DNA from 2 places in the Arthrobacter sp. Y3222053 genome. Region 2 is predicted to be linked to the other one. Evidence: riboswitches for the same ligand, from Rfam matches in the RefSeq annotation. Region 2 holds a riboswitch; the other holds the start of a gene.

Region 1 (13,941 bases), on a different contig from region 2:
GCGAATGCGACCCCGCTGACGGCCAAGCCGCCGATCATCACGCCGCTGAGAAAATCCGATCTGCTTTCCATGACTTCTCCTGTTTCCCTGTTCGTCGGTTCCTCTTCGTTCCGGTGGTATGGCTTTCCCCTGCCCGGGGAGGCAGGAGGCCGTATTCTCCGGCACCCCACGGGCATTGTGCCCCTCGACTGCGCCCTTGCCCACCGCGTCCGTTCTCCCGCCGGGTGGAACCGGCCATCAGGCCGCTGCCGGACGGGTACGCCTAGAGCCGGTCGAACCTCTCGACGCTGGCGGCGGGACCGGCCACCAGCACCGTGTCGTCCGCCTCGAGCACGGTCCGCGGCGTGACGAAGCGCCAGGCTCCCGTCCCCTTGCGGACAGCGACCACCGCGACCCCGTAGCGGTCCAGGATCGCGGCCTGCTGCAGGGGAATATCGCGGATGGCCCGGTGGGGCGCCGTCTCCACCACGGCGAAATCCCCGCCGATCTGCGAGTAGTCAAGCACGCCGCCGCTGACCAGGTGGGCGACCCGCCGCCCCATGTCGGACTCGGGGAAAATCACATGCCGGATACCCAGCTGGTCGAGGATGGTACCGTGCGCTTCGCTGACCGCCTCCGCCCAGATCTGCGGGATCCCGAAGCGCAGCAGCAGCGACGTGGTGAGCACGCTCATGCCGACGTCGCTGCCGATCGCGACCACCACGCGTTCGAAGTCAGGGATGGAAAGGTCGCGGAGGACCTGTTCGTCGGTGGCATCGGCCGTCACAACGTAGGTCAGCCGGCCGTCCAGCGCCTGGATAACCTGGGGGCGATGGTCGATGCCCAGGACATCCGTGCCGTTCGCCATCAGTTCCAGTGCCACCGAGCGGCCGAACCTGCCGAGGCCGATGATCGCGACCGCGTCCGTCCCCGCCATCCGGGCCGGCCGGTTTCCCGGCAGGAGCCTGCGCTTAGCCAATGATCGGCCTCTCTTCCGGCAGCTCGTAGAGGGACCTGCGGCTGCGCAGGGCGAGGCCCGCCGCCAGGAGGAGCGGGCCCAGCCTGCCGATGAACATCAGCACGACCAGCACGGACTGCCCGACCGGCCCGAGGGCGGCGGAGATGCCCGCGCTGAGCCCGACTGTGCCGAAGGCGGAGGTGGTTTCGAGCAGCAGCACGTCCAGCCCGAAGTCAGTCACGGCCATCAGGAACGCGGTTGCGGCCAGGACCAGGCTGACCGCCGCCAGCAGCAGGGTGATCGCCTCCCGCGGTACCTGGCTGCCGAGCCGCTTGCCGAGCATGGCCACGGACGCACCGCCGCGCAGCTCGGCGGCCACGACGTAGACCAGCACCATGAAGGTGGTGACCTTGATGCCTCCGGCCGTGCCGGCCGGGCCGCCGCCGATGAACATGAGGAGATCCATGCCGAGCCAGGACAGTGGATCCATCTCGGCGATGTTGATGCTGGAGAACCCGGCCGTGCGCGTCTGCACCGATTGGAAGAAGGCGGCCAGCAGGCGGGCCGGCCAGCTCAGCGGTCCCAGGGTCCGCGGGTTGCCGCTTTCGACCAGCAGCACCAGCAGGGTGCCGGCCGCCAGCAGCACTCCCGTTCCCAGCAGGACAAGGCGGGTGTTCAGCGACCAGGCCAGCGGCGTGAACAGATGGCGGCGCAGCTGCATCAGCACCGGGAAGCCCAGTCCGCCGAGGATCACCGCGGCACTGATGGACAGGCAGACCACCGGATCCGCCGCGAAGCCCGCAAGGTTGTCGCTGAACAGGGAAAAGCCTGCGTTGTTGAAGGCCGAGACGGCGTGGAAAACCCCGTACCACAACGCCTGCCCAAAGGGCATGCGGTAGGTAAGGCCGAACTGCAGCGTAAGGATCACCGCGACGGCGGCCTCGGTCAGCAGCGTGATGCGGACGACGCCGAGGATCACCGCAGGCGCGTTCACCGGCCGCCCGCCGCCGGCTTCGGCCGCCGCGGTGAGCCTGGTGCGGAGGCTGAGCCGCCTCGCGACCGCCAGGCCGATGACGGCGCCGGTGGTCATCACCCCCAGCCCGCCGATCTGGATCAGCACGAGGATCACGGCCTCGCCGAAGCTGCTCCAGTGTCCCGGGGTGTCGACGACGATCAGTCCGGTGACGCAGAGCGCGGAAACCGCCGTGAACAGCGCCTCGATGAACGCAGCCGCGCCGGGCCCCTCGGTGGCGCCGGGAAGAAGGAGCAGCCCTGTTCCCGCCGCGGCCGCGGCTGCGAATCCCCCCAGCACGGTCCGGGCAGGAGGAGGACGGCGGCGGGGATGTCCGTGGAGCACGCCCGGGGGTCTGGCCACGTTTTGACGCTACCGCGGCCCGCCTCCGCAGTCAGCGCGAGGCGGGCGCTTCCCGTGGAGGAAGGCTCAATCCGTCCCGAGACGGCGCTGCGGCACGTCGAGCGGATCACTCCCGCACGATGCGGTCAAGGGCAGGCCGTAATCTTTGCCGCCGAAGCGAATCCGGGCGTTTCGCAGACCCGCAGCCCGAACTCCCGACCTGACCTGCGACGACGTTTCGAGTATCGTGCAGACGGTACCGCGTCAAGTTCTGAGAGCTTAATAACAAACCCGATATCCAATGGTTATCAAACCGTGATCGATGTGTAGTGTTCTTCAAGTGCCGCTCCCCCAGCGCGGCGCCCTCGGCCGGATACCGAACCTTGCCACCGGTTCCGAGGTCCAAAGATCAAAACCATGGCAGGGGCGGGGGAACCAGTTCCGGGTTCCACGAATCCTAGGGGTTAAGCTTGCCGGCCTTCCGGCAGCCGGGTGACTCCCATCCGCATCCGACAGCTCACCTCGCAGGTACAGGGAGAGGTAACAACATGTCCAATACCCGTGCACGCCACCGCGCAGAGACTTCCGCCTGGCTGACCATCTCCAAGGCCGCCCTCGGCCGCGGACGCACCATCGGAGGAACCGCTGCCGCAGTTGCCGCAGGGTCCGGCCTGATGCTCGGCATGGCCGCCCCGGCCCAGGCCGGCGTCATCGCCAACGATTCCTACACCCCGGCTCCGGCTGCGGCACCCGCCGCTCCCGTGGCCGCCGCACCTGCCCCGGCCGTGGAGACCGTCGCCGCGGAAACAGCGCCGGCCGGCACCCACACCGTGGTTTCCGGAGACACCCTCGGCCAGATTGCCGCCACCTACGGCGTGAGCCTGGACAGCATCTTCAGCCTGAACGGGCTGGGCATGGAGTCCATCATCTACCCGGGCGACGTCATCACCTACGCCGGCGAGGCCACCGCCGCACCGGCAGCGGTCGAGTACGCCGCCGCCTCCTACACCGAGACCTACGCCGCTCCGGCGCCTGCGGCTGCTCCGGCTGACCTGGGCACCTTCAGCACCCAGTCCGTCGACGTGACCCCGGCCCCCGCGGCCACGGCTGCCTCGGCCACCAATCAGGTCATCCTCAACTCGGCCTACGCCCAGATGGGCGCCGTCCAGGACTGCACCGTCCTGGTCGAGGTGGCGCTGCGCGCCGCCGGCCACTCCGTGGGCGACCTGGCCCCGGCCCAGCTGGCTGCCTACGGCACCCCCGTGTCCGACCCGCAGCCGGGTGACCTGATCTACTACGCCGACGGCGGCATGGGCTTCGCCCACATCGCCATCTACATCGGCGACGGCCAGGCCATCCACAGCGGCTGGAACGGCAACCAGACCGTCATCAACTCCGCCAACGTCGGCTCCGGCGCGGCCTACTACCGCGTAGCGTAGCTGCTGCTCCGACGCCCCGGCGCCGGAACAGCAGGAGCAGGAAACGGACATTCGGTCCCTTCGGGGCCGGGTGTCCGTTTTCGTTTAACCGCCGTTCCGGTGCGACCGGCGTTCCGGCTCAACAGCCGTGGGAGCCCCGCCTTCACCCGGCCGGCTCCATTGCCCTGACCGCGTCGAATCACGCCCGCGGCTTGGTGCTGGCCGTCGCCGGCACCGACCACGGGTCCTCCGGCCAGGGATGCCGGGGGTACCGTCCACGCATCTCGGCTCTGACCTGCCGGTACGGACCGTTCCAGAAGGACTCCAGGTCATCGGTGACCGCCAGCGGCCGCCGTGCCGGTGAGAGCAGGTGGAACAGCACCGGGACCCGACCACAGACCAGCCGCGGGGTCCGGGCCCATCCAAAGCATTCCTGCAGCTTCACCGCGACGACCGGCCTCGCCTGCGGGTCCCCGGGCTCCGGGTAGGCGATCCGCACCCGGGAGCCGCTGGGTACCTGAAGCCGTTCAGGCGCCAGCTCGTCGAAGTCCGCCGCCTGCGGCCACGGCAGCAGGCGGCGCAGCGGTTCCGTCAGGTCCACGTCCGCGGCCGTCCGTCCCTGCGCCAGGGCTTCCAGCTCAGGGAGCAGCCAGTCCTCGAGGTTGCCCAGCAGTGCGGTGTCGGAGACGTCCGGCCACGGCGCGCCAAGCTCCCGGTGGAGCAGTGCCATCCTGCGGCACAGGCCGTCGGCTGCCTCCGAGAAGCCGATGATGTCCAGGCCGCCCTCGCGCAGCGCCTGGGCGACGGCGGACCGGCCCTCCTCCCGCGAGGCGCGCACCGGCGTGTCGGACAGGATGATGGCGCCCAGCCTCCGCACCTTCCGGGCGGTCACCCGTCCATCGGTGAAGCGTGCGTGCACCTGCTCGGTCATCAGGGTCCGGGCTGCCGCTTCGGCGTCCGCCGGTTCGATCGGGGCCGCGGCCCGGATCAGGGCTCCGGTGCCGGCCGCCGACCTGCCGGCCGCGCGGCTGACCTCGGCCACGGCCAGCCAGGGCTGCCCGGCGAGGCGGCTGCCGGCAGGCAGGCCTGCACGCGTGCCCGAGGCCAGCAGGTATTGTTCCGGCCCGTCACCAGGTACCCGGCGGGCCACCCGGTCCGGGAAGGCGAGGGCCACCACCCGGCCCGCAGCGTTGCCCGCTGTGGACCGCTGCCCGCGCACGGAGCCGGCAAGGTCCGACAGGCGGCGCACGTCCCCGCGCCACCTCTCGGCTCCCGGTTCGCTGCCGCGCCGGAGGGCCGCCAGCAGTCCGGGCAGGTCGGCGCCGTCCGGGCGGAAGTCCGAGGACACCATGGCTACCACTTCGGCCGCCGCCGTCGCGCCCACCGATGCGGCGCCGTCGAGCAGGGCGCGGGCAAGGCGCGGGTCGGCCGGAACCTCCGCCAGCCGGCGGCCCAGCGGCGTTGCCAGGCCCGACCCGTCAACGGCACCCAGTTCCCGCAGCACGGCCACGGCGTCGGCCATCGCGGCGGCGGGCGGGGCGTCCGGCAGCGCCAGGCCGCGGCCCTCCGGCGTGCCCCAGCAGGCCAGCAGCAGGGCCGCGCCGGCCAGGTCGGCTGCGGCGATCTCCGGCGTCGGGTGGGCCGGGGCTGCCGCGTAGGCCGCCTGGTCGTAGCAGCGGATCACGGCCCCCGGCCCCTGCCGGGCGGCACGGCCGGCCCGCTGGTCCGCGGAGGCCCGGGACGCGGACACCGTGACCAGGCCGCTCATGCCCCGCGCCGCATCCCTGCGCACTTCCCGGGACAGTCCGGAGTCGACGACCAGCCGTACCCCCGGCACCGTCAGGGAGGACTCGGCCAGCGCCGTCGAGACGATGATGCGGGAGGGATCGCCCTCCCCGCGACCGCCGACCGCGCGGTCCTGGAGGGCGGCGGCGACCTGGCCGTGCAGTTCCAGGACCTCGACGGCGCCGGAGGCCCCGCTGCGCAGCCGGGCGGCGACGTCGGCCACCTCGCGCGCACCCGGAAGGAACACCAGGGTGTCAGCGCCCGGCTCAGCGAGGCCCAGCTCTGCGTGCCCGGCCGCGGCCGTGGCAGCCACGTGCGCCAGGAACTCCCGCCGCACGCCGCGTTCATCGAGCCGCGGGCCCCGGCCCGGCGTCCATCTGATCTCGAGCGGATACAGCGCGGCCGGACTGTCAACCACCGGCACCGCCTCGGGCTCCCCGTCGCCGAGCAGCGCGGCAAAACGGGCCGCGTCGAGGGTGGCGGACATCGCGGCCAGGGTCAGGTCGGGGCGCAGCTGGCGGACTTCGCCCAGCAGGCCCAGCAGCAGGTCCGTGTCCAGGCCCCGCTCATGGACCTCGTCAAGTACGACGGCCGACGCGCCGGCCAGGCCGGGATCCGCCAGCAGCCGGCGCAGCAGCAGGCCCGGAGTGAGGAATTCAACCAGCGTCTCCGCGCCGGCACGGTGTTCCCCGCGCACGCTGTAGCCGACCCGACCCCCCACCGCGCTTCCGTCGAGAGCGGCCAGCCGGCGGGCGGCGGAGCGCACGGCCACCCGCCGGGGCTGGGTGACCAGCACCCTGCCGCCGCCGCTGCCCCGGCCTGCTGCGAGGTTCGCCGCCAGCGGTGGTACCAGGGTGGTCTTTCCCGTGCCGGGCGGTGCCTGCACCACGGCTGCTGAACCGGGCGTTCCAAGGGCCTGCGCCAGCTCCGGCAGGGACCGGGCGAAGACCAACCCGCTGCCGATGCGGGGAAGGTCGAAGGGGCCGGGGACGGAGTTAGGCTGCGGGAACACCCTTCCATTCTGCCCGAGGCCGTACGATCAGCCTGGCCGGACGGACCGGCGGGCAGGAGGCACCATGGCCGTGCAGAGCGCCGGAATCCTGTTGTATCGGCTGCGGCCCGACGACCCGGAAGTCTGGCTGGGACATATGGGCGGCCCGTTCTGGGCCCGCAGGCAGGAGCATGCCTGGTCGATTCCCAAGGGCGAGATCCTTCCGGGCGAGGATCCGCTCACGGCGGCCCGGAGGGAGTTCGCCGAGGAGATGGGCCACGCTGCCCCGGAGGCGGACTACGTCGGACTCGGGGCGTTCCGGCAGTCCTCCGGCAAGGTCGTCACCGTGTTCACGGCCCAGGCGGACTTCTCCCCCGCGGTGATCTCCGGCAACACCTTCCAGCTGGAGTGGCCCCGCGGCTCCGGCCGATTCCGCGAGTACCCGGAAATGGACGACGCCGGCTGGTTCGCGGCGGCGGATGCCCGCAGGATGCTGGTCAAGGGCCAGCTGCCGGTCCTGGCTGCCCTGCTGCGCAGGCTGGGCGGATAGCACTGCGGCCGACGGCGGCGACCGGGGCGGCGGCCTCAGTGCTGCTGCAGCATCGCCGCCGTGCGGTTCCACAGGGCCAGGTCGAGGGTGCCGCTGCGCGCCTGCCGGTTCGGCCGGGCCGGCCGGCAGCGGGCGAAGTAGCGGCCGGTGGGGTAATCCTCGCCGGGGGTGCCGTCGGCCAGGAACACCAGTGTCCGGGCGCCCTTCTCCGGGGTGCCGAGCAGCCGGCGCAGCGGCGTATGGTAGGCCGCGTGCATGGCCGATCCGGCCGCCCCGGAGAAGTTGCTCGCAATGACTCCCGGGTGGAAGGCGGTGGAGGTCAGCCCGTGGCTGCGGTACCGCCGGTCCAGCTCGAAGGTGAACATGATCTGTTCCAGCTTGCTGTTCCCGTACGCGCGGCGCGGCTCGTAGTTCCGCTCGGATTCCAGGTCGTCCAGGTCCAGCTTGCCGAAAAGCCGGTTGGCGGTGCTCGAGGTGTTGATGACGGTGCCGCGGGATTCGATCAGCCGGTCGGTCAGCAGCCGGGTGAGCAGGAACGGTGCCAGATAGTTCACCTGGAACGTCATCTCATGCCCGTCGGCGCTCACCTGGCGCTCCCGGCCGAAGATCGCCCCCGCATTGTTGGCGAGCACGTCGATGCGCGGATAGCCGGCCAGCAGGTCCACGGCCAGCGCACGCACTGAAGACAGGTCCGCGAAGTCGGCCAGATGCCAGGGCGCCTCCAGCTGCCCGGCCACCTGCCGTGTCTTCTCCGGGGAACGGCCCACCAGCACCACCCGGTGTCCGCGTCGGCGGAGCTCAGCGGCAGCGGCGGCGCCGATCCCGTCGCTGGCTCCGGTCAGGACGATCGTCTTTGCGGCCATTGACCCACCTCACTGCATTCGACGGCACTTGGCAAGATGCAGGTACGCCCGGCAGGCAGCCGGCAGGTCGGGCTCAGTCCCCGCGGGCCGCCCGCTGCGCCGCCGGCCTGGAGGCGAAGAGGTTCAGCCCAAGCCGGGCGGAGAGGAAACCTGCGGCAAGCTGGCCGCGGACGCTGGTGCCGGCGTCGTCCAGCGGGGCTGAGTACGTGGCAAGCCCGCCCTTTCCCGGTGCCACGGTGACGACGCCGCCGGACACCCCGCTCTTGGCCGGCAGCCCGATCTCGAACAGCCAGTCCCCGCTGGCCTCGTACATTCCGGTGGAGGCGAGCACGGCCAGGGTGTCCCGGGCGACTTCGGGTCCCACCACCTCGTCGCCGGTGACCGGGTTCACGCCGCCGGCGGAGAGGGTGGCTCCCATGGCGGACAGGTCCTCAGCCGTCACGAGCAACGAGCACTGGCGGGTGAAGAGGTCGGTGGCGTCGGCGGCGTCGAAATCCATGCGCCCGTGGCTCTCCAGCAGCCTCGCGATTCCGGTGTTGCGCTGGTTGGCCGCCTGTTCCGAAGCCCAGGCGTCTTCGTCCAGCTCCAGCCTCCGGCCGGCGAACCTGCTGAGCCCGTCCCGGATGAAGGCCCACTTCGCCTCGAGGTCTTCGCCGGGCACCAGCGCGGAGGTCGCCAGCGCCCCGGCGTTGACCATCGGGTTCATGGGGTGGCCGCCGTTCAGTTCCAGGGCCATCACCGAGTCGAACGGCAGCCCGGTGTTGTTCACGCCCACGGTGCTGCGGACCGGCTCGTGGCCCAGCTCCCGGCAGGCCAGCGCGAAGACAAAGGCCTTGGAGATGGACTGGATGGTGAAGGTATGGGCCGTGTCTCCGACGCTGTAGACGTCGCCCTCGATGCTGGTCAGGCTGATGCCGAAGAGGCGGGGATCGGCCTCCGCGAGGGACGGGATATGGTCCGCCACCGCGCCGTCGTCGTCTCCGGCGTATCTGCGGTAGGCCTCGCGCAGGAGGCGGCGGATGGTATCGGCGTCGGGCAGGCTTCCCGTGGAGATGGTTTCGGTGGCCTCGTGGTCATCCACTTCGCCCAGCTCGTCGTGCGCCTGCACTGGGTTATCCGCCACGCCGACCTCCGGGATTGGGAACCTGGTGCCCGAAGTGGGACTCGAACCCACACACCTTTCGATACCGCATTTTGAGTGCGGCGCGTCTGCCAATTCCGCCATTCGGGCGCGTGATGTGGCGCGGATCAAAAAAGGATCGCTGCCGCTCTTACGCAGATCCACTGTACATGGCGATAGGCTGAATGGGAGAAACCGGCGGCAGCGCCGGCCAGTGACGAATCCGCACCTGAGGAGCACCTGTGTCCGAGTCTTCCGAAACCCCCGCCGCCGCGGCGCCGGCCCGCCGCGTCCTCGTCGCCGAGGACGAAACCCTGATCCGCCTCGACATTGTCGAAATCCTCCGCGGCGAGGGCTACGAGGTCGTCGGCGAGGCCGACAACGGCGAGAAGGCCGTGCAGATGGCTGAGGAGCTCAAGCCCGACCTGGTGCTGATGGACGTCAAGATGCCGGTCATGGACGGGATCAGCGCTGCGGAGAAGATCGTCAAGGCCCGCATTGCCCCGGTGGTCCTGCTGACCGCCTTCAGCCAGAAGGAACTGGTGGAGCGCGCCCGCGAGGCCGGGGCCATGGCCTATGTGGTCAAGCCCTTCACGCCGGCGGACCTGACCCCCGCCATCGAGATTGCCCTGTCCCGCCACGAGGAGATCCGTGCTCTGGAGCAGGAGGTCGGCGACCTGAAGGAACAGTTCGCCACCCGCAAGCTCGTGGAGCGCGCCAAGTCGCTGCTGACCACCAAGATGGGCCTGACCGAGCCCGAGGCGTTCCGATGGATCCAGAAGACCTCCATGGATCGGCGCCTGAGCATGCGCGAAGTCGCCGAAACAATCATCAACCAGGTCAACTAGCACCCGCCCCGCTCCTCCGCCGCCGGCGCGGACGCACGAAGAGCCCCGTCCGTAAGGGACGGGGCTCTTCGCGTACCTGCCCTGCCTTAGATGGGGCGGGCCTTGGTCTTCTTGGACGGCCAGGGGCCGACCTTTTCCTTGACCTTCTGCTGGCCTTCGAACCGCTGCCCGGCATCGGCAATGTCGCCGACCTTGTGCACCTTCAGCGAGTTCGTGGAGCCGGCCTGTCCGGGCGGGGACCCGGCGGCGATGACCACCAGGTCATCGAGCTCGACCAGCCCGCCCTCGTAGAGAGTGCGGTCCACCTGGGCGGTCATCTGGTCGGTGTGCTCGGCGAACTCGACCAGCATCGGCTGGATGCCCCAGAACAGCGACATGTAGTTCAGCGTCGACTCCATCGGAGTGAAGGCGAACACCGGCTTGACCGGCCGCAGGCGGGCCAGGCGGCGGGCGGAATCACCGGACTGGGTAAAGGTACAGATGTACTTCGCGTCGAGCTGGTCGGCAATCTCGACGGCGGCACGGGTGATCGCTCCGCCGCGGGTGCGGGGCTTGGAGCCCAGCGGCGGCACCCGGTTCAGGCCGTGCTCCTCGGTGGACTCGATGATGCGGGCCATCGTCTTCACGGTTTCGATCGGGTACTTGCCCACCGAGGTCTCGCCGGAGAGCATCACGGCGTCCGCGCCGTCGAGCACCGCGTTGGCGCAGTCCGAGGCCTCGGCGCGGGTCGGCCGCGGGGACTCGATCATCGATTCGAGGACCTGCGTGGCGACGATAACGGGCTTGGCCCAGCGGCGGGCCAGTTCGATGGCACGCTTCTGGACGAGGGGGACGTCCTCCAGGGGAAGCTCGACCCCGAGGTCGCCGCGGGCCACCATGATGGCGTCGAAGGCGTCGATGATTTCCTCGAGGGCATCGACGGCCTGGGGCTTCTCAATCTTGGCGATGACCGGGATCCGCCGGCCTTCCTCGTCCATCACTTCATGCACGCGGCGGACGTCGACGGCGTTGCGGACGAAGGACAGGGCGACCATGTCGACGCCGCGGCGCAGGGCCCAGCGCAGGTCCTCCTCGTCCTTGTCGCTCAGGGCGGGGACGTTAACGGCCACGCCGGGCAGGTTGATGCCCTTGTTGTTGGACACGGGCCCGGGGACCACAACTTCGGTGACGACCTTGGTGTCGTCGACGGCGGTGGCCCGCAGCGAGACCTTGCCGTCGTCAATCAGCAGGATGTCGCCGACCTGCACGTCCTGGGGCAGGCCCTTGTGCGTGGTGGAGACGATCTCGGCCGTGCCGGGAACGTCTTCGACGGTGATGGTGAAGGTGTCCCCGACGTTGAGGAAATGGGGACCGTCCTCGAACCGGCCGAGCCGGATCTTCGGACCCTGCAGGTCCGCAAAGATTCCGACGGCCTTGCCCAGCTCCTCCGCGGCGCGGCGCACGTTCTCATAAGTGTTGTTGTGGACCGAGTGGTCGCCGTGGCTCATGTTCATGCGGGCCACGTCAACGCCCGCGCGCAGCACGGCCACGGTGTTCTCGTAGCTGGCGATCGCAGGACCGAACGTGGCAACAATCTTTGCGCGTCTCATAGCCTCCACCCTAGTCCGGATCGCGCATTTGTGCAGGCTGTGCGGGGCCCCTCCGGGCGTGTCCGGGCAGTTGCGGCGCCCCGCCGTTCCGGGCCCGGGCAGCACAATTCACGGTCGGCGCCGGGAGAACCCCGGTGCCGGCCGTGATGTCCGCTCCGGCCGGGGCCGAGGAGGCGCAGGCATACGCCTGTGCCTCCTTCGATCCCGTTCCGCCGGTGCTACAGCGGGGCGATGGCCTGGTCGGTCGGCGCCACCGGCGCCGGCAGCCGGGTGGAGCCCATCAGCCACTTGTCGACGGCGGCCGCGCAGGCCCGGCCCTCGGCGATCGCCCAGACGATGAGCGACTGGCCGCGGCCGGCGTCGCCCGCGGCGAAGACGCCGGGGCGGCTGGTCATGTAGTAGCCGTCGCGGACCACGTTGCCGCGGTCATCGAACTCGGCGCCCACCTGCTCCGCCAGGCCGGCCGGCTCCGGGCCGGTGAAGCCCAGCGACAGGAAGACCAGGTCCGCCGGGATGATGCGCTCGGTGCCGGCCTTGGGGAGGCGGCGCCCGTCCACGAACTCGGTCTCGGCGACCTTGACGCCGGTCAGCACGCCGTTCTCCCCCACGAATTCGACGGTGGAGGCAAGGTAGGTCCGCTCGCCGCCTTCCTCGTGGGCGCTGGCGACCTCGAACAGCGTGGGGTACATCGGCCAGGGCTGGTGCGCGGGGCGTTCCAGCGGCGGCTGCTTGCCGATGGCCAGGGTGGTGACGGAGGCCGCCTGCTGCCGGTGCGCGGTGCCCAGGCAGTCGGCGCCGGTGTCGCCGCCGCCGAGGATGACCACGTGCTTGCCCTCCGCGCTGATCTGCCGCTTGACGGTATCGCCGGCGACGACGCGGTTGGCCTGCACGAGGTAGTCCATGGCGAAGTGCACGCCGTCGAGTTCCCGGCCCGGGATGGGCAGGTCCCGCGGAACGGTGGCGCCGGTGGTGACCACCACGGCGTCGTACCGGCGGCGCAGCTGCTCCCAGCTGATGTCGCGGCCGACCTCGACGCCGGTGCGGAACCGGGTGCCTTCGGCGCGCATCTGCTCCAGGCGGCGGTCCAGGTGGACCTTTTCCATCTTGAAGTCCGGGATGCCGTAGCGCAGCAGCCCGCCGATCCGGTCGTCCCGCTCGTAGACGGCGACGGTGTGCCCGGCACGGGTCAGCTGCTGGGCCACGGCCAGGCCGGCCGGGCCGGAGCCGACGACGGCGATGGTCTTGTCCGTCAGCCGTTCGGGGATGTGCGGCTGCACCCAGTCCTCGTCGAAGGCCTGGTCGATGATCGAGACCTCCACCTGCTTGATGGTCACCGGCGGCTGGTTGATGCCCAGCACGCAGGAGGCCTCGCACGGTGCCGGGCAGAGCCGGCCGGTGAACTCGGGGAAGTTGTTCGTGGCGTGGAGCCGCTCGATGGCCTCCTCGCCCTTGTCCCGCCACATCAGGTCGTTCCACTCCGGGATCAGGTTGCCCAGCGGGCAGCCCTGGTGGCAGAACGGGATGCCGCAGTCCATGCAGCGTCCGGCCTGGGCCTTGAGCACGCCCTTGTCCTGTGCCTCATAGACTTCCTTGAAATCCATGATCCGCACGGGAACGGGCCGGCGGGGCTGGGTCTGGCGCTCGCGCACCTTCAGGAATCCGCGGGGATCAGCCACCGGTAACCTCCAGAATCTTGGTCCAGGCTTCGCTGCCGTCGGGGTCCAGCCCCGCGTCCACAGCCGAGGCCCGGGCGTCGAGCACCGCCGCGTAGTCGCGCGGCAGCACCTTGGTCATACGGGACACGGTCTCCTCGAAGCGCTCCAGCAGTTCCGCTGCGAGCCGGGAACCGGTCTCCTCTGCATGCTTGATCATCAGGGCACGGACAATCTCCGTGTCCTCGGCGTCGAGCGGCTGCAGCAGCAGCTCGCCCGAGTCCAGGGCCTCCTTGTTGACCCGGACTTCCGGCAGGTCCAGCACATAGGCCGTGCCGCCGGACATGCCGGCGCCGAAGTTACGGCCGGTGCGGCCCAGGATCAGGGCCTGGCCGCCGGTCATGTATTCACATCCGTGGTCGCCGATGCCCTCGACGACGGCGGTGGCCCCGGAGTTGCGCACCAGGAACCGTTCTCCCACCTGGCCGCTGAGGAACATCTCGCCGCTGGTGGCGCCGTAGCCGATCACGTTGCCGGCAATGACGTTCCGGTCCGCTTCAAAGGTGTTGGCGCGGTCCGGGCGCACAATGATCCGTCCGCCGGAAAGGCCCTTGCCCACGTAGTCGTTGGAGTCGCCGAACAGCCGCAGCGTGATGCCGGCCGGCAGGAACGCCCCGAGGGACTGCCCGGCCTGTCCGGTGAGGGTGACGTCGATGGTGTCGGTGGCCAGGACGTCGGTGCCGAAGGTCTTCGTCACCACATGGCCGAGCATGGTGCCCACCGAACGGTCGGTGTTGATCACGTCCAGGGCGATCCGCACCGGCGCCCGGCGCT
Region 2 (13,941 bases):
CGAAGCATGCTGCTTCGGGCAGGCGCCGTGCGTCTGCCCCGGCAACACCTGCGCGCCCGCGCTCCCAGAGCGGACGCCGGCGGGCCGAAACCAAGCACCACTCCGTGGGGGACACCGCCCAGAAGGTTGCCATTACGGCGGCGACCTCCGGCCTCATCCTGAGCGTCGCCATTCCTACCACAGCAGCGGCCGAGCCGGAACCGCAGGTGCAGGCCGCTGCTGCGGTCCAGGAGACCGTCACGGCTGATCCCGCCGCCCAGGTCAGCTTCGAGCGCGCCGGCCTGAGCAGCCGGTACGACCCCGAGGCCCGCCTGCAGGAGGTCACGGTGGCGGCTGCGGCCTCCTCCGTCACCCCGGCCGCCGCCAAGGGAACGCTGGCCAAGCCCCTCAACGCCGAAATGGTGTCCACGTCCGGGTTCGGCTACCGGGTGTCCCCCATTACCGGCATGAGCGGAGAGCTCCACCGGGGCCAGGACTTTGCAGCGGCCTGCGGCACGGATGTCACTGCGGCTGCGGCCGGAACCGTCACCTTCGCCGGCTGGCACCCGTACGGGGGCGGCCAGCGCGTCGTCATCGACCACGGCAACGGTGTCGAGACCACCTACAACCACCTCTCCGCGATCCACGTGGCCGTAGGGGACACGATGGACCGCGGCGCGCTCCTCGGAGCCAGCGGATCCACCGGCGCCTCCACGGGCTGCCACCTGCATTTTGAGGTAATGGTAAACGGCGACGTCGTCGACCCCCTGGGCTGGTTGTAACCGCAGACATACCGTTCTGTGACCGGAACGTGACATTCCTGAAAGCTTCCTGTAGGGTCGTCACCGTGCCCGGCACCCCAACGGCCAGGCACCCTCGAGCAGATCGCCTAGCTCTGCCACTGTTTGAGGTCCGTTCGCACAATCGCATGGCAGGGGCGGGGGAACCAATTTTCGGGCACCGTTTGGTGCCCTTGGGGTTAAGTTGAGCGGCTTCGCGCCGCCCAGCCGGGTGACTCCCATCCGAACCCGACAGCTCACCTCGTAGGCGTAGGGAGAGGCACAGCTTTGTCATCACGCACCCATGGCCGCCGTCGGGCGGCCAGCACTTCCACGAGCCCGCTTGCAACCGTTGGCCGCCAGGCTGCCGTCGTAGCCGCCGCGTCCGGCCTCGTGCTGGCCGCCGGTATCCCGGCCCAGGCCGCCCCGAGCACCGAGCGCCAGGCACTTGAGGCCCTGCCCCTGAACATCGTCACCGGCGGCGGCGCCCTGTCCGTTCCGGCCGACGCTCCGTTCCAGCTGGCCGGCCTTGAGCAGGTTGTTTCCGAATCCGGCGCCGTCGAGCGCGCCGCCGCCGAGCAGGCAGCCGCCGAGCAGGCAGCAGCAGAGCAGGCTGCCGCCGTCGCCGCCGAGCGCACCGCCGTCCAGCAGGCCGCTGCTCCGGCGCCGGCAGCTCCCGCCCAGGCCGCACCGGCCCCGGCCGCCGAGGTCGCCGTCCAGGCCGCCCCGGCCGCCAGCGCCGTCGCCGACATCCTGGTCGGCTCCGCCTACTCCCAGATCGGCGTCGCACAGGACTGCACCGCCATGGTGGAGAAGGCCCTGCGCGCCGCCGGCAAGTCCGTGGGCGACCTCGCCCCGGCCCAGTTCTACGCGTACGGCTCCGTGGTCGGTTCGCCAATGCCCGGCGACCTTGTGATCACCCCGGGCCACGTTGCCATCTACGTCGGCAACGGCCAGGTCATCAGCGGCGGCTTCAACGGCTTCAACACCGCCCTGCACAACCTTTCCGACCTGCCGGGCGCCAGCTTCGTCCGCGTCAGCTAGACACCAGTTGTCGTAACCACTCAAGGAAGAATCAGCATGACTACGACACCTGAGCGCGCCCGCCACCGGGCCGCAGTCGAGCGCAACACCTTCTCCGCTCTGGCGGATGCAGTGTCCTCCAACGCCGGTACCGTCGGCCGCCAGGCCGCAGTCATCGCCGCTGCGTCAGGCCTGGTCCTGGCCTCCGGCGCCGCAGCCACCGCCTCCGGGGCTCCGGTGGAGGCGCAGCGCGAGGTCCACACCAGCAAGCTGGACATCGCCAACGCACCCCTGCTGGTGGCCGACGACGTGCCCGTCTCGTTTGAGCGCCCGGCGGTAGCCGGCGTGGTCGAAGCCGCTCCGGCGGTCGAAGCCGCTCCGGCGGTCGAGCCCGTCGCCGTCCAGGAGCAGGCTGCAGCCCCGGCTGCGGCTGCCCCGGCCGCCTCCGCTCCGGCAGCGGCCAACGTCTCCCTGCAGTCCCAGCAGGTCGCTCCGGCGCCTGCTCCGGCACCTGCCCCGGCCGGCGGCACCGCCGCTGTTATCGCCAGCGCCGCGCTCGCGCAGCTCGGCGTCATGCAGGACTGCACCGCGCTGGCCACCAACGCGCTGGCTGCCGCGGGCATCAACTATCACGGCTGGCCGGCCGGTTACCTCTCGCTCGGCCGCACCGTGAGCGCGGCGGAGGCTGTCCCCGGCGACCTGATCTACTACGCCGACGGCGGCATGGGCCTGGCCCACATCGCGGTTTACATCGGCGGTGGCAAGGCCGTGCACGGCGGCTTCAACGGCAACACCACGGTGATTGCCGATGCCGAGCTCGGCTCCGGCGGCGTGTACATCCGCGTCGGCGGCTAGACCGCGCCACACAGAACCAAACACCAAAGGGACCCGCCCGCGGGTCCCTTTTGTGTCGTCTGCACGTTGTCCCGCCCCGCGGCGGCGGGCCGGCGCGGGGCGGATAAATAGTCAAGACCGGAGGCTGGGCTTACCCTTGCATTGTCGATCCGTTGTACCGTTCTGCGTGGCGGCTCCTGGAGAACCGCCGCGAAGAATGCAGGCGAAGAGGACTGTGCATGCGCACTCTCGTTCTGAATGCAGGGTACGAGCCGTTGGCCGTGGTCACCTTCCGGCGCGCCCTGGTGCTGGTGCTGGCCGGCAAGGCCAGCGTGGTGGCCGAAAGCGGGGAACCGGTGGTGGGCCCCAACGAAGTGTTCGCACGACCCTCGGTGATCCTCCTGAACCGGTATGTGAGGGTGCCGTACCGGGAGGGCACGGTCGCCACCCGGCGCGGCGTGCTGCGCCGTGACGACCACCGGTGCGCTTACTGCGGCAAGGCGGCCGCGACCGTGGACCACGTCGTGCCCAAGTCCAGGGGCGGCGGAGACAGCTGGGAGAACCTCGTGGCGTGCTGCCTGCGCTGCAACAACGCCAAGGGGGACAAGACGCTCAAGCAGCTCGGCTGGGAGCTGCGGTTTCGTCCGCAGCCGCCGCGCGGTGCCCGCTGGCAGATCCGGGAACTGGAACGTCCCGCGCCGCAGTGGCACGCCTTCCTGGGCAGCGACACGGCAGCATGACCGGTACCGACCTGCCGGCGGACGGAACCCCGCAGCCGGCGAAGCCGGGGTCCGGGGTGCCTGCCCATGATGCGCTCATTCTGAGCGGGGGCCGATCGTCCCGCCTCGGCGGAGAACCCAAGGCGCTGCTGAGGGCCGGGAGCAAAACCCTGCTGGCGCGGACCGTGGAGGCGGCAGCCGGGGCGGGACAGGTGGCCGTGGTGGGCCCGGAAGAATACCTGCGGGCAGCCGGCCTTGCCCCCGGGCAGTGCCTGTCGGTGCGTGAGGACCCGCCCTACAGCGGACCCGCCGCAGCCATCGGCGCCGGGCTCGATGCGCTTGAGCGCGCCGGTGCCGGCGCGCCGTGGCTGCTGGTGCTGGCCTGCGACATGCCCGGGATCGCCGCCGCCGTCGACGCCCTGCTGGAGGCGGCGGGCAGCCCCGACGGCGTGCCGCCCGGGACGTCGCTGCTGGCCTGCACGGAAGGCCGCGCCCAGCCGCTGGCAGGCCTGCACGACACCGCCGCGCTGCGGGCCGCCGTCCGCGAGCAGCGCGGAGCCGGAGGATTGGAGAACCTGTCCGTGTTCAAACTCCTTGCTAGGGTGCAGAGGAGGGAAGTACCCGTTCCGGCAGGCAGCACCTCCGATGTCGACACATGGGAGGACGCCCGGCGGGCCGGCGCCGTCGCCGGCCCCGGACCGTCGAACGCCGGGGCACCGGAACTGCACTGGAGGAGCACGTATGGCAAGCCAGGAGGAGCAGCTTGAGGCCTGGAGCGCCAGGCTGCTGAGAGCACTCGAGCTGGAGGGCACGCCGGTGGACGTGGGCGCCGTGCTGAAGCTTGCCGCCGACGCCGCGCACTCGGTGGTCCGGCCGGCCGCCCCGCTGACCACCTTTATCGCCGGCTACGCCGCCGGTGTGGCGGTGGGAAGCGCGCAGGCCCCGGACGCCGTCGCCATGCGCGCAGCGATGCGGGCGGCAGGCTCAGAGTGCCGCGCCCTTGCCGGTGAGGAGGACCGCAATGACTGATCCCCTGGCACCCGCAGCCCCCCGGCCCTCCGCGCACGCGGACTGGCACGGAGCCCGACGCACCGCCTATGCCGCCGCTCCCGGGCTGCCGGTGGAGACGGTGCCGCTGGCCGAGGCGCTGGGCCGAATGCTCGCCGAGGACGCCCGCGCACTCCAGCCCGTGCCGCATTACGCCTCCGCCGCCATGGACGGCTGGGCCGTGGCGGGCACCGCCCCCTGGCGGCTCAAGGAGCCCGAGCCCGAGCCCGAGCGCTGGCAGATCCACCGGGAATCCGGACGCCGCCCGCTGCAGCCCGGCGAAGCGGTGGCCATCCTCACCGGCGGGACGGTGCCGGAGGGTGCGGACAGCGTGCTGCGCAGCGAAAGCGGGCTCCTGGACGGCGCCGGAATCCTGAGCCTGGCTCCGGCCGCCCGAGCCGATGAGCCGCGGCCCGGCGAGCACATCCGGCCGGCGGGGGAGGAAGCCGCAGCAGGCGAGGTCGTCATTCCGGGCGGAACCACCCTTAACCCTGCCCATATCGCGCTGGCGGCGGTGTGCGGGCACGATACGCTGCCCGTGCTGCGGGCCCCGCGGGTGTCGCTGCTGCTTACCGGAGACGAGGTCATCGAAGCCGGCTTGCCCGACACCGGCCAGGTCCGTGACACGTTCGGCCCCCAGCTGCCCCAGCTGATCGGCATGCTGGGCGGGCACGTCGACGTCGTACGCCGGCTCCCTGACCGCTTCGAGGACGTGGTCGCGGCGCTGACCACCGAAGCGACGGATGAGAGCGCCATCGCGATGAGCTTCGGCGACGTGCTGGTCACCACCGGCGGCACCGGGCGGTCCGATGCCGACCACCTCCGTCTCGCGCTGGAGGAGGTGAACGCCGAGCTGCTCATCGACGGGATCGCCATGCGCCCGGGGCACCCGACCATGCTGGCGAGGCTGGAGGACGGACGTCTGGTGGTGGCGCTGCCGGGCAATCCGCTGGCCGCGATGATGGCCGTGTTCACCGTGCTGCAGCCCCTGCTCGAAGGGCTCAGCGGCGCCCGGCCGGCCCGCCCGCACCACGTGCTGGCGGCATCGGCCGTCGAGCCGCTGCCCGGCCGGACCAGGCTGGTGCCCTGCACCATCCGGGACGGCAGGGCCCATACCTCGCCCTACTTCCGCTCCGGCATGCTTCGGGGCCTGGCCGAGGCCGACGCCGTCATGGTCATCCCCGCGGAGGGATGCCAGCCGGACGAGCCGCTGCTGGCGCTTCCGCTGCCGTGGAAGGTGCGCGAGGCGCCGACGCCCGGCAGCGGCCGCTGAGCCGGCGATCCACCACCCAGTCAGGAGGAACCATGCCCCGTCTCACCCAGCGCCGGAAGGTGACCCGCTTCCGGCTCGACGGCGGCGCCGGCAGGCGCGAGGACGTGCTGGCCGGAGAGGAGCCGCTGGAGGTCCGCGTCGGCGGCCGGTCATTCAGCGTCACCATGCGCACCCCCGGGGACGACTTTGACCTGGTCGCCGGGTTCCTGGTCTCCGAGGGCGTGGTCAGCGCCCCGGGCGAGATCGTCAGCCTGCGCTATTGCGCCGGCACCGACGACCAGGGCCAGCAGACCTTCAACGTCGTGGACGTGCAGCTGCGCCCCGACGTCGCGCCCCCGGACACGTCCCTGGAACGCCACGTCTACACCTCCAGCTCCTGCGGGATCTGCGGCACGGCGTCCATCGACGCCGTCCGCAAACAGGCCCGGTTCAACCTGGCCGAGGACGACGAAGCCTTCCCGCTGCCCCTGCTGGCTTCCCTGCCGGACCGGCTGCGCCGGGAACAGAAGCTGTTCGACCGTACCGGGGGCGTACACGCCGCGGGGCTGTTCAACCATGAAGGGGAGCTGCTGTGCCTGCGCGAGGACGTAGGGCGCCACAACGCCGTCGACAAGGTGGTGGGCTGGGCGCTGCGCGCGGGCATGCTCCCGCTGCGCGGCATGGTGCTGCAGGTCTCCGGCAGGGCGTCCTTCGAACTGGTCCAGAAGGCGCAGATGGCCGGAATTCCGGTGCTGGCCGCGGTGAGCGCGCCGTCCTCGCTGTCGGCTGAACTGGCGCACGAGGCGGGCATGACGCTGATCGGTTTCAGCCGCGGCACCTCGCTGAACTGCTACACCGGAGAGCAGCGCGTCCTCGCCTGAGCCCGGCGGCGCAGGTTCAGGCCCGGGCCGGCAGCTGGACCGTGAACGTCGTTCCCCGGCCGACCTCTGAGGCCACCTGCAGCTCGCCCCCGTGCTGGTGCACGATGTCCTGCACGATCGCCAGGCCCAGTCCGGTGCCCGGGATGGCCGCGGAGGTGGCGTTGGACGCCCGGAAAAACCGCTGAAAGAGCTTGGGCAGGTCGTCGGCCGGAATTCCGATGCCGGTGTCCGCGATGCTGACCCGGACCATCGGCCCGGACAGCTCCGAGGGCGCCATCCCCGCACTGACCCGGACCGTACCTCCGGCGGGGGTGAACTTCACCGCGTTGGACAGCAGGTTCGTGAAGACCTGTTCGAGCTGGTCGCAGTCGCCGTCCACAAGCAGCGTGTGGACGGCGCAGTCCACGTGCACGGCCACGCCGCCGGCGTCGGCGGTCGGGGCCAGCGAATCGCCCACTTCCGACAACAGCCCGGCCAGGTCGATCTCCTCAACGTCCAGTGTGGACTCTCGGGCGTCGCTGCGGGAGAGCGTCAGCAGGTCGGAGATCAGCTGGTTCAGCCGGTTGGCGTTCCGGCCCACGATGGCCAGCATCTGCTGCACGTCGGCCGGCAGCTGCGTGCCCGACCCGTCCAGGATGAGGTCGAGATAGCCGGTGATCGAGGTCAGCGGGGTGCGCAGCTCGTGGTTGACAGTGGCAACAAAGGTGGTCTTGGCCTGGTCCAGCTCGCGCAGCCGCGCCATCACCTTGCGCTGCGCGGTGATCAGGTGGCCCTGAACCAGGCCGTGCGCCAGGTTCCCGCAGACATGCTGCATCAGGGACAGCTCGGTGCTGGTGAAGGTCCGGGGCCCGGCCGAGGCCGCGAGCCAGAGCATGCCGAACGACGCTTCGCCGTGGCCCAGCGGCAGGAAGACCGAGGCCCGCACCTCCGCCGACAGCGCCTCCTCCTGGAGCGGTTCCGGCTCGTCGGCGGGCCGGAAATGGTCCTCCACGCTCGCGACCCGTCCTTCAGCCCAGAGCTGCCGGGCGAAATCCTCGACGGCTGGACCGCTGAGCACGGGGGCCGCGCCGGCGGCGTGCTCCCGGCTGAAGGCCAGGCTCAGCTGGGGAACCCGTTCATCCGGGAACGTCAGCAGCACCGCGTGATCCGCCTCGAACGCATTCACCAGCCCCTGCACCACGACCTCTGCCATGGCGTCGGGATCGTTGGTGGCGCGCACGGCCGCCGAGATACGCCGGGCGCGTTCACGCAGCGTCCCGGCCGAGGCGCGGCGGCGGCGGGCGAACAGGGTCTCGGCCTGGATCAGCGCCGCCCGGTAGCCCAGGTCCTGGCCGACCCTGTCGGCCAGGACGAAATCGGTGATGCCGCGCCGGACCATTTCTTCCACCGGCGGCAGGGCGCCGGTGGTCACCAGCAGCAGCGGCAGCGGCGAATCGCTCCCGGCTGAACGCAGCCGGGCAGCCTGCGCCGGGGCCAGCGAGGCGATGGTCTGTTCGCAGACGACGGCAAGCGCGGCCGCTTCCTGGGTGCAGGCCGCCTCGCCGCGGCTGGGGAACGGCACGGGCCGCAGTCCGCCGGCGGTCAGGGCGGCAGTGACTTCAGCGCACAGAAGGGGGTCCATGACGGCAACCAGTGCGGGCAGTCCCGCGGCCTCCCCGCCGGGGGTCCCGCCATCGATCCTGAGAGCCGTTGACATGGCGGCCTTTCTCCAGTGATGCGCCACACACGATGGCCGGCGATAGGAAGTGTACCAGCGGGTTCCCCCGGCGCGGCGCGGAGCACGCGTGTGCCGGGCATAAGCTGAAACAGAGTACTTAATGCCCGAGGAGGCACACCCATGAGCATGGAAGGCGCGGCCTGGAACTCGCTCTACCGCATCTCCCGGGCCGGCGACGGCGACCGCCGGATCTCCCGAGCCACCCTGCGCCGGATCATTGACTTCGCCGGCCCCTACCGGCGGCGGCTGGCGGGATTCGTCCTGCTCTCCGTGCTGGGTGCGGTCCTGGCCGTCGCGACGCCGGTGCTGGCCGGCGACGTCGTCAACGCCATCGTCGCCGGGAGCCCGGCCGAGACGGTGGTCCGGCTGGCCCTGCTGATCGCCGCAGTGGCGGTGGCCGACGCCGGCGTCACACTGGCTACCCGGTGGTTCTCCTCGCGGATCGGCGAAGGCGTGATCCTGGATCTGCGGACCCGGGTGTACGACCACGTGCAGCGGATGCCGGTCGCCTTCTTTACCCGCACGCGGACCGGTGCCCTGGTCAGCCGGCTCAACAATGACGTCATCGGCGCGCAGCAGGCCTTCAGCGGCACGCTCTCCGGCGTCGTCGGAAACCTGGTGTCCCTGGTCCTGACCCTGATCGTCATGCTCGGCACCTCCTGGCAGGTCACCCTGCTGGCCATGGCCCTGCTCCCGGTGTTCCTGCTGCCCGCCCGCCGCATGGGCGGGCGGCTGGCCGCGCTGCGCCGGGAAGCGGCGAACCACAACGCCTCCATGGGCACGCAGATGACCGAACGGTTCTCCGCTCCCGGCGCCACCCTGGTGAAGCTGTTCGGCCGCCCGGAGCAGGAATCCGCCGAGTTCAAGGTCCGTGCCGCGCGGGTGCGTGACATCGGCGTGAAGACCGCCATGATGCAGACCGTGTTCGTCACCGCGCTGACCCTGGTCTCCGCCCTGGCCCTCGCGCTGGTCTACGGGCTGGGCGGCTGGTTCGCCCTGACCGGGCGGCTGAACACGGGCGACGTCGTGACCCTGGCGCTGCTGCTGACCCGCCTCTATGCACCGCTCACCGCCCTGGCCAACGCCCGGGTGGAAGTGATGAGCGCCGTCGTGAGCTTCGAGCGGGTCTTCGAAATCCTGGACCTGAAGCCGCTGATCCAGGAGAAGCCGGAACCGGCGCCGCTGCCCGAGGGGCCGTTGAGCGTGGAGTTCGACGACGTGCGGTTCGCCTACCCGACCGCGGACAAGGTGTCGCTGGCCTCGCTGGAGGACGTTGCCGTGCTCGACTCCCGCGGAGGCGAACAGGTGCTGCACGGGATCTCCTTCCGGGTGGAACCGGGCCAGACCGTGGCCCTGGTGGGGTCCTCCGGCGCGGGCAAGTCCACCATCGCCGGGCTGCTGGCGCGGCTCTACGATGTCGACGCCGGGGCGGTCCGCTACGGCGGCACGGACGTGCGGGACCTGTCCTTCGCGGACATCCGCCGCGCCCTGGGCATGGTCACCCAGGACGGGCACCTGTTCCACGAGAGCATTGGCGCCAACCTGCGCCTGGCCCGGCCGGAGGCAACCGATGAGGAGCTGTGGGACGCGCTGCGCCGGGCCCGGCTCGAAGACCTGGTCCGTTCGCTGCCGGACGGCCTGGACACGATGGTGGGGGAGCGGGGCTACCGTCTTTCCGGCGGGGAACGGCAGCGGATGACGATTGCCCGGCTGCTGCTGGCCCGCCCGCGCATCGTGCTGCTCGACGAGGCGACGGCGTCCCTGGATTCCACGTCGGAGGCGGCGGTCCAGGCCGCGCTCACCGAAGCACTGGCCGGGCGGACGGCGGTCGTCATCGCGCACCGGCTGTCCACCATCCGCTCGGCGGACCGCATCCTGGTCATTGAGGGCGGGCGCATCGCCGAGCAGGGCACCCACGCGGATCTGCTGGCCCGAGGCGGCCGGTACGCAGAGCTCTACCGGACCCAGTTCAGCGAGGGTGGAGACAGCCCGGCCCAGGAAAGGGAACCCGCCCAGGAAACGGCGCCCACCCAGCTGCCATCGGCGTAGGCAACGCTGCCGTGGGGCAGGTCCGGGCCGGTGTCAGGGGCGGGCCGGGCCCGCCTTGGCCGGGTCGGCGACGATGACCCGGGTGCCGCCGGTTTCGAAGGCGGCCTTTTGCTGGACGGTGATGCCGTTGTCGGTGATCAGGTTACGGAACTCGAAATCGCTGAGGGTAGCGAAGCTGCGACTGCCGATCTTGGAGGAGTCGGCCACGATGTACGTTTCCGAGGCCCGGCGGGACATCAGCGAGTTGACTGCCGCCTCGCCCTCGTCACTGATGGTCGGCCCCACCTCGGGGTCCAACCCGTTGACGCCGACGAAAGCGAAATCCAGGGCAACCCGCTCCAGAATGGTGTCGGTATAGGGGCCGACCAGTTCGTAGGAGCGGGGATTCACCACGCCGCCGGTAACCATGATGCGGATGTTGGGCCGCACCACCAGCTGAACCGCAATGTTAATGGCGTTCGTCACTACGGTGAGCGTGGGCTTGTTGGACGGTTCCATCAGGTCCCGCCGCATACCCAAGGCCTTGGCTATGGCAGTGCTGGTGGTTCCCCCGCAGAGGCCGATCACGGCGCCGCGCGGTACAAGTGCGCTCGCGGCTTGGGCAATTGCCTCCTTCTGTGTCGCGAATACGTCACGGGTGTACCGCGAGGGAAGGCCGTAGGCCACGGCTTCCATCGTGGCTCCGCCGCGTGTGCGGGTCAGCAGGCGCTGGGCGGCCAGGGCATCCAGGTCCCTCCGGGCCGTGGCGGCGGACACTTCCAGCCCGGACACGATGTCCTCAATCTGCACTTTGCCCTGAGCCGCGAGCAGGTCAAGTATCGCGTTCAGGCGCTCTGTCTTGTCCATTGGATCCTAATCTTGGCCACCGGGGCTCCTCCCGCCGAGCGAGAGGAGGGCCAACAGCCTGCCTGCCTCCGGCGCGAGGGCCTGTCGGCCGGCATGGAGATATTTCCGTGAATCCACCAGCTCGGGAGTATTTTCCAGAACAGTCCGGACGGCACGGGTAAAAAACCCGTTCAAATGAGTTGAAACATTGATCTTAGTCATGCCCGCCCGTACTGCGGCCGCGAGCATCTCGTCCCCCACGCCGGAAGAACCGTGCAGGACCAGAGGCACGTGCAGCGCATGGCGGAGGTCGCTGATGAGCATCAGGTCCAGCTCCGCGCTGCGCCGGGTCATTGCATGTGAGGAACCGACGGCGACAGCCAAGGCGTCGACCCCGGTGGCCAGAACAAAGTCCGCAGCTTCGAAGGGGTCGGTACGGGCCCCCGGCGCGTGTGCGCCGTCCTTGCCTCCGACTCTGCCAAGCTCAGCCTCGACGAAGGCGCCGTAGGGCTCCGCGTGCTTCACCACCGATGTCGTCGCCGCCACGTTGTCGCTGTAGGGCAGGCCCGACCCGTCGTACATGACCGACCCGAAGCCCAGGTCCAAAGCCTCCCTGATGAGGGCCTGGTCCTCCGCATGGTCCAGATGCAGAGCCACCGGAACCGAGGCGGCGGCGGAGACGGACCGGCACGCCAGTGCCAAAGGCTCCAACCCGCCGTGATAGGCGGCGCAGTTCTGGGAGATCTGCAGGATAACCGGCAGGCCGACCTCCTCGGCGCCGAGGACAATGGCCTCCGCCGTTTCCAGATGCAGGACGTTGAAGGCGCCGATGCCGGTGCCGGCGGAAACGGCGGCGTCGACCAGGCTACGGGTGGGTATGAGGCTCATTCGTTCTGCTCCCGGTGCGGCGGATGGCGACGGACTCTTCTGACACGGATTTCGTCGCTGAATTCGCCGTGCCTTGTGGAGATTTCTCCGGCAACGGGCATCAGGACAGCCGCGGCCGACCACGCCGTGGCTGTCCGAATGAGGCGACACGGGTCGTGTTGCCCGGCCGCCAGCAGGACGGCGAGCGCCGCAACTGCCGCATCACCGGCACCTGTGGGGTTGCCTCGCAGCACGCGGCCGAGTGAGGCAGCCAGACAGGTCTCAGGCTCGGCCGCGCTGAACAGCCGCATGCCCTCGGATCCGGACGTGACAAAAACATGCTTGGCACCGGCCCTGATCAGGACATCGGCGCCGGCTCCGACGTCGGAGCAGCCGGTGGTCTCCAGAAGTTCCTCCCGGTTCGGCTTCACCGCGAATACTCCAGCCGCCGCTGCTGCCAGCAGCGCCGGACCTGAGGCATCCACGATGCAGGGCACACCGGCAGCAGCGCTGTACCGTGCGAGCCGGGCGTAGAAGTCGGAGGGTGTTCCCGGTGGCAGGCTGCCGGAGCCGACCACGCAGCCGGCGTGCGGAAGCTCCCGTTCGACGAGCGCGAAGAGATGTTCCCGGTCGGGGTCATCCAGGGGCACGCCACTCTCGTTAATGATGGTGGTCAGGCCGCTGGCCCTGTCCACAAAGGCCATGGAACGGCGGGTGGGGGAGGAGACCTCAGACAACCTGTGCGGAACCCCCGCGGCGGCCAGCTCGTCGCGGCAGGCAGCGCCGGTCGGCCCTCCGAGCGGTGCGAGCGCCAGCGCGGGAAAGCCGAGCTGATGAGCCACCCGGGCGACGTTGAGCCCCTTGCCGCCGGCGCGGGACAAGGGCGGGGGCACCCGATGGCTGTTGCCGGGAACCAGCGCGGCGAGGTCGTAGGTCTCGTCGAGCGCGGGGTTGGGGGTGAGGGTCAGGATCAGGTTCCGTGCTGCGTTCATGATGCGCCGCCCAGCAGGTCCCTGGCCCGCATCGCCGCCCCCACCAGCCCTGCGTCCTGGCCCAGCGCGGAGCGCAGCAGCCGGGGCCGGCGATGGAAGGAAAGCCTGGCGTCGGTCAGCCTGGCCAATGGGTCCAGCAGTGCGGGACCTGCCTGGGAAAGCCCGCCGCCGAAGATGACCGCCTCGCTGCCCAGGACGGCCGCGGTCTGGCAGATGACGGTCGCAAGGGCTTCGACCGCATCGTTCCAGATGTCGCGGGCAGCGGCGTTTCCTTTCCGCGCGGCGGCCAGCACCTCCCGGGCCTCCCGCGCCGGCGAGCCTGTCCGGTCAGCGAATCTGCGCGCGATGGCACCTGCCGAGGCAACGGTCTCGAGGCAGCCGGAGGCTCCGCAAGGGCAGGGAAGCCCGCCGCCGGCGGGCATGTGACCGAACTCGCCGGCGAACCCGCCGCCGCGCACGCGACGTCCGTCGGCAAACACGGCGCCGGCAATCCCGGTCCCGACGATGAGGACCACCACGTCACACAGTCCGCGGCCGGCGCCCACGCGCATTTCCGCCTCGCCGGCAAGCCCAACGTCGTGTCCGAAGGCGACCGGCAGTCCGGTGGCCTCGTGCAGGCGGGAGGCGAAGGGGTAGTTGCGCCAGCCCAGGTTCGCTGCGAGGATGCCGGTTCCGGCGTCCTCATCAACGAGTCCGGGCACGACGAATCCGACGGAGCGGATTGGGCGGCCCTCAGCCCGGACAGTGTACTCCTGTGCGAGCTCGGCGACCCGTTCAACGATGATGTCCCCCGGCCGGCGCGCATCCTGCGGAGTAGGCACGCGCATCAGTCCACGGAAACGGCCGGCATTATCCTGCAGGGCGGCCTTGATATCCGTTCCGCCCACATCGAAGGCCAGGACCAGACCCTCGTCCTGCGGCGGTGAGACGAACACGATGGCCTCCTAACCGGAGAGGATCACGGAACGGGTCAGGTT

Evidence for each region. Region 2 has a riboswitch for cyclic di-AMP ahead of AC5RUW_RS15800 (NlpC/P60 family protein). Riboswitches for the same ligand answer to the same signal wherever they lie in the genome.
Region 1: another riboswitch for cyclic di-AMP. It lies ahead of AC5RUW_RS06605 (LysM peptidoglycan-binding domain-containing protein); the one in region 2 lies ahead of AC5RUW_RS15800 (NlpC/P60 family protein).

Annotation. Positions count from the first base shown of each region.
Region 1 covers NZ_JBNHIA010000002.1:515,777-529,717, forward strand. The annotation lists gene AC5RUW_RS06590 (hypothetical protein) at 1-71, opposite strand, end outside; gene AC5RUW_RS06595 (potassium channel family protein) at 263-958, opposite strand; gene AC5RUW_RS06600 (TrkH family potassium uptake protein) at 951-2,312, opposite strand; cyclic di-AMP (ydaO/yuaA leader) riboswitch at 2,690-2,836, shown strand; gene AC5RUW_RS06605 (LysM peptidoglycan-binding domain-containing protein) at 2,840-3,730, shown strand; gene hrpB (ATP-dependent helicase HrpB) at 3,909-6,506, opposite strand; gene AC5RUW_RS06615 (NUDIX hydrolase) at 6,571-7,035, shown strand; gene AC5RUW_RS06620 (SDR family NAD(P)-dependent oxidoreductase) at 7,071-7,898, opposite strand; gene glsA (glutaminase A) at 7,972-9,021, opposite strand; tRNA gene AC5RUW_RS06630 (tRNA-Leu) at 9,045-9,129, opposite strand; gene AC5RUW_RS06635 (ANTAR domain-containing response regulator) at 9,261-9,866, shown strand; gene pyk (pyruvate kinase) at 9,953-11,455, opposite strand; gene AC5RUW_RS06645 (glutamate synthase subunit beta) at 11,674-13,131, opposite strand; gene gltB (glutamate synthase large subunit) at 13,124-13,941, opposite strand, start outside.
Region 2 covers NZ_JBNHIA010000008.1:36,414-50,354, reverse strand. The annotation lists gene AC5RUW_RS15805 (M23 family metallopeptidase) at 105-761, shown strand; cyclic di-AMP (ydaO/yuaA leader) riboswitch at 887-1,043, shown strand; gene AC5RUW_RS15800 (NlpC/P60 family protein) at 1,047-1,802, shown strand; gene AC5RUW_RS15795 (NlpC/P60 family protein) at 1,839-2,636, shown strand; gene AC5RUW_RS15790 (HNH endonuclease) at 2,855-3,355, shown strand; gene mobA (molybdenum cofactor guanylyltransferase) at 3,352-4,101, shown strand; gene AC5RUW_RS15780 (DUF6457 domain-containing protein) at 4,076-4,363, shown strand; gene AC5RUW_RS15775 (molybdopterin molybdotransferase MoeA) at 4,356-5,654, shown strand; gene fdhD (formate dehydrogenase accessory sulfurtransferase FdhD) at 5,687-6,514, shown strand; gene AC5RUW_RS15765 (sensor histidine kinase) at 6,531-8,210, opposite strand; gene AC5RUW_RS15760 (ABC transporter ATP-binding protein) at 8,352-10,280, shown strand; gene AC5RUW_RS15755 (DeoR/GlpR family DNA-binding transcription regulator) at 10,314-11,126, opposite strand; gene AC5RUW_RS15750 (class II fructose-bisphosphate aldolase) at 11,133-11,993, opposite strand; gene AC5RUW_RS15745 (1-phosphofructokinase family hexose kinase) at 11,990-12,964, opposite strand; gene AC5RUW_RS15740 (ROK family protein) at 12,961-13,899, opposite strand; gene AC5RUW_RS15735 (SIS domain-containing protein) at 13,909-13,941, opposite strand, start outside.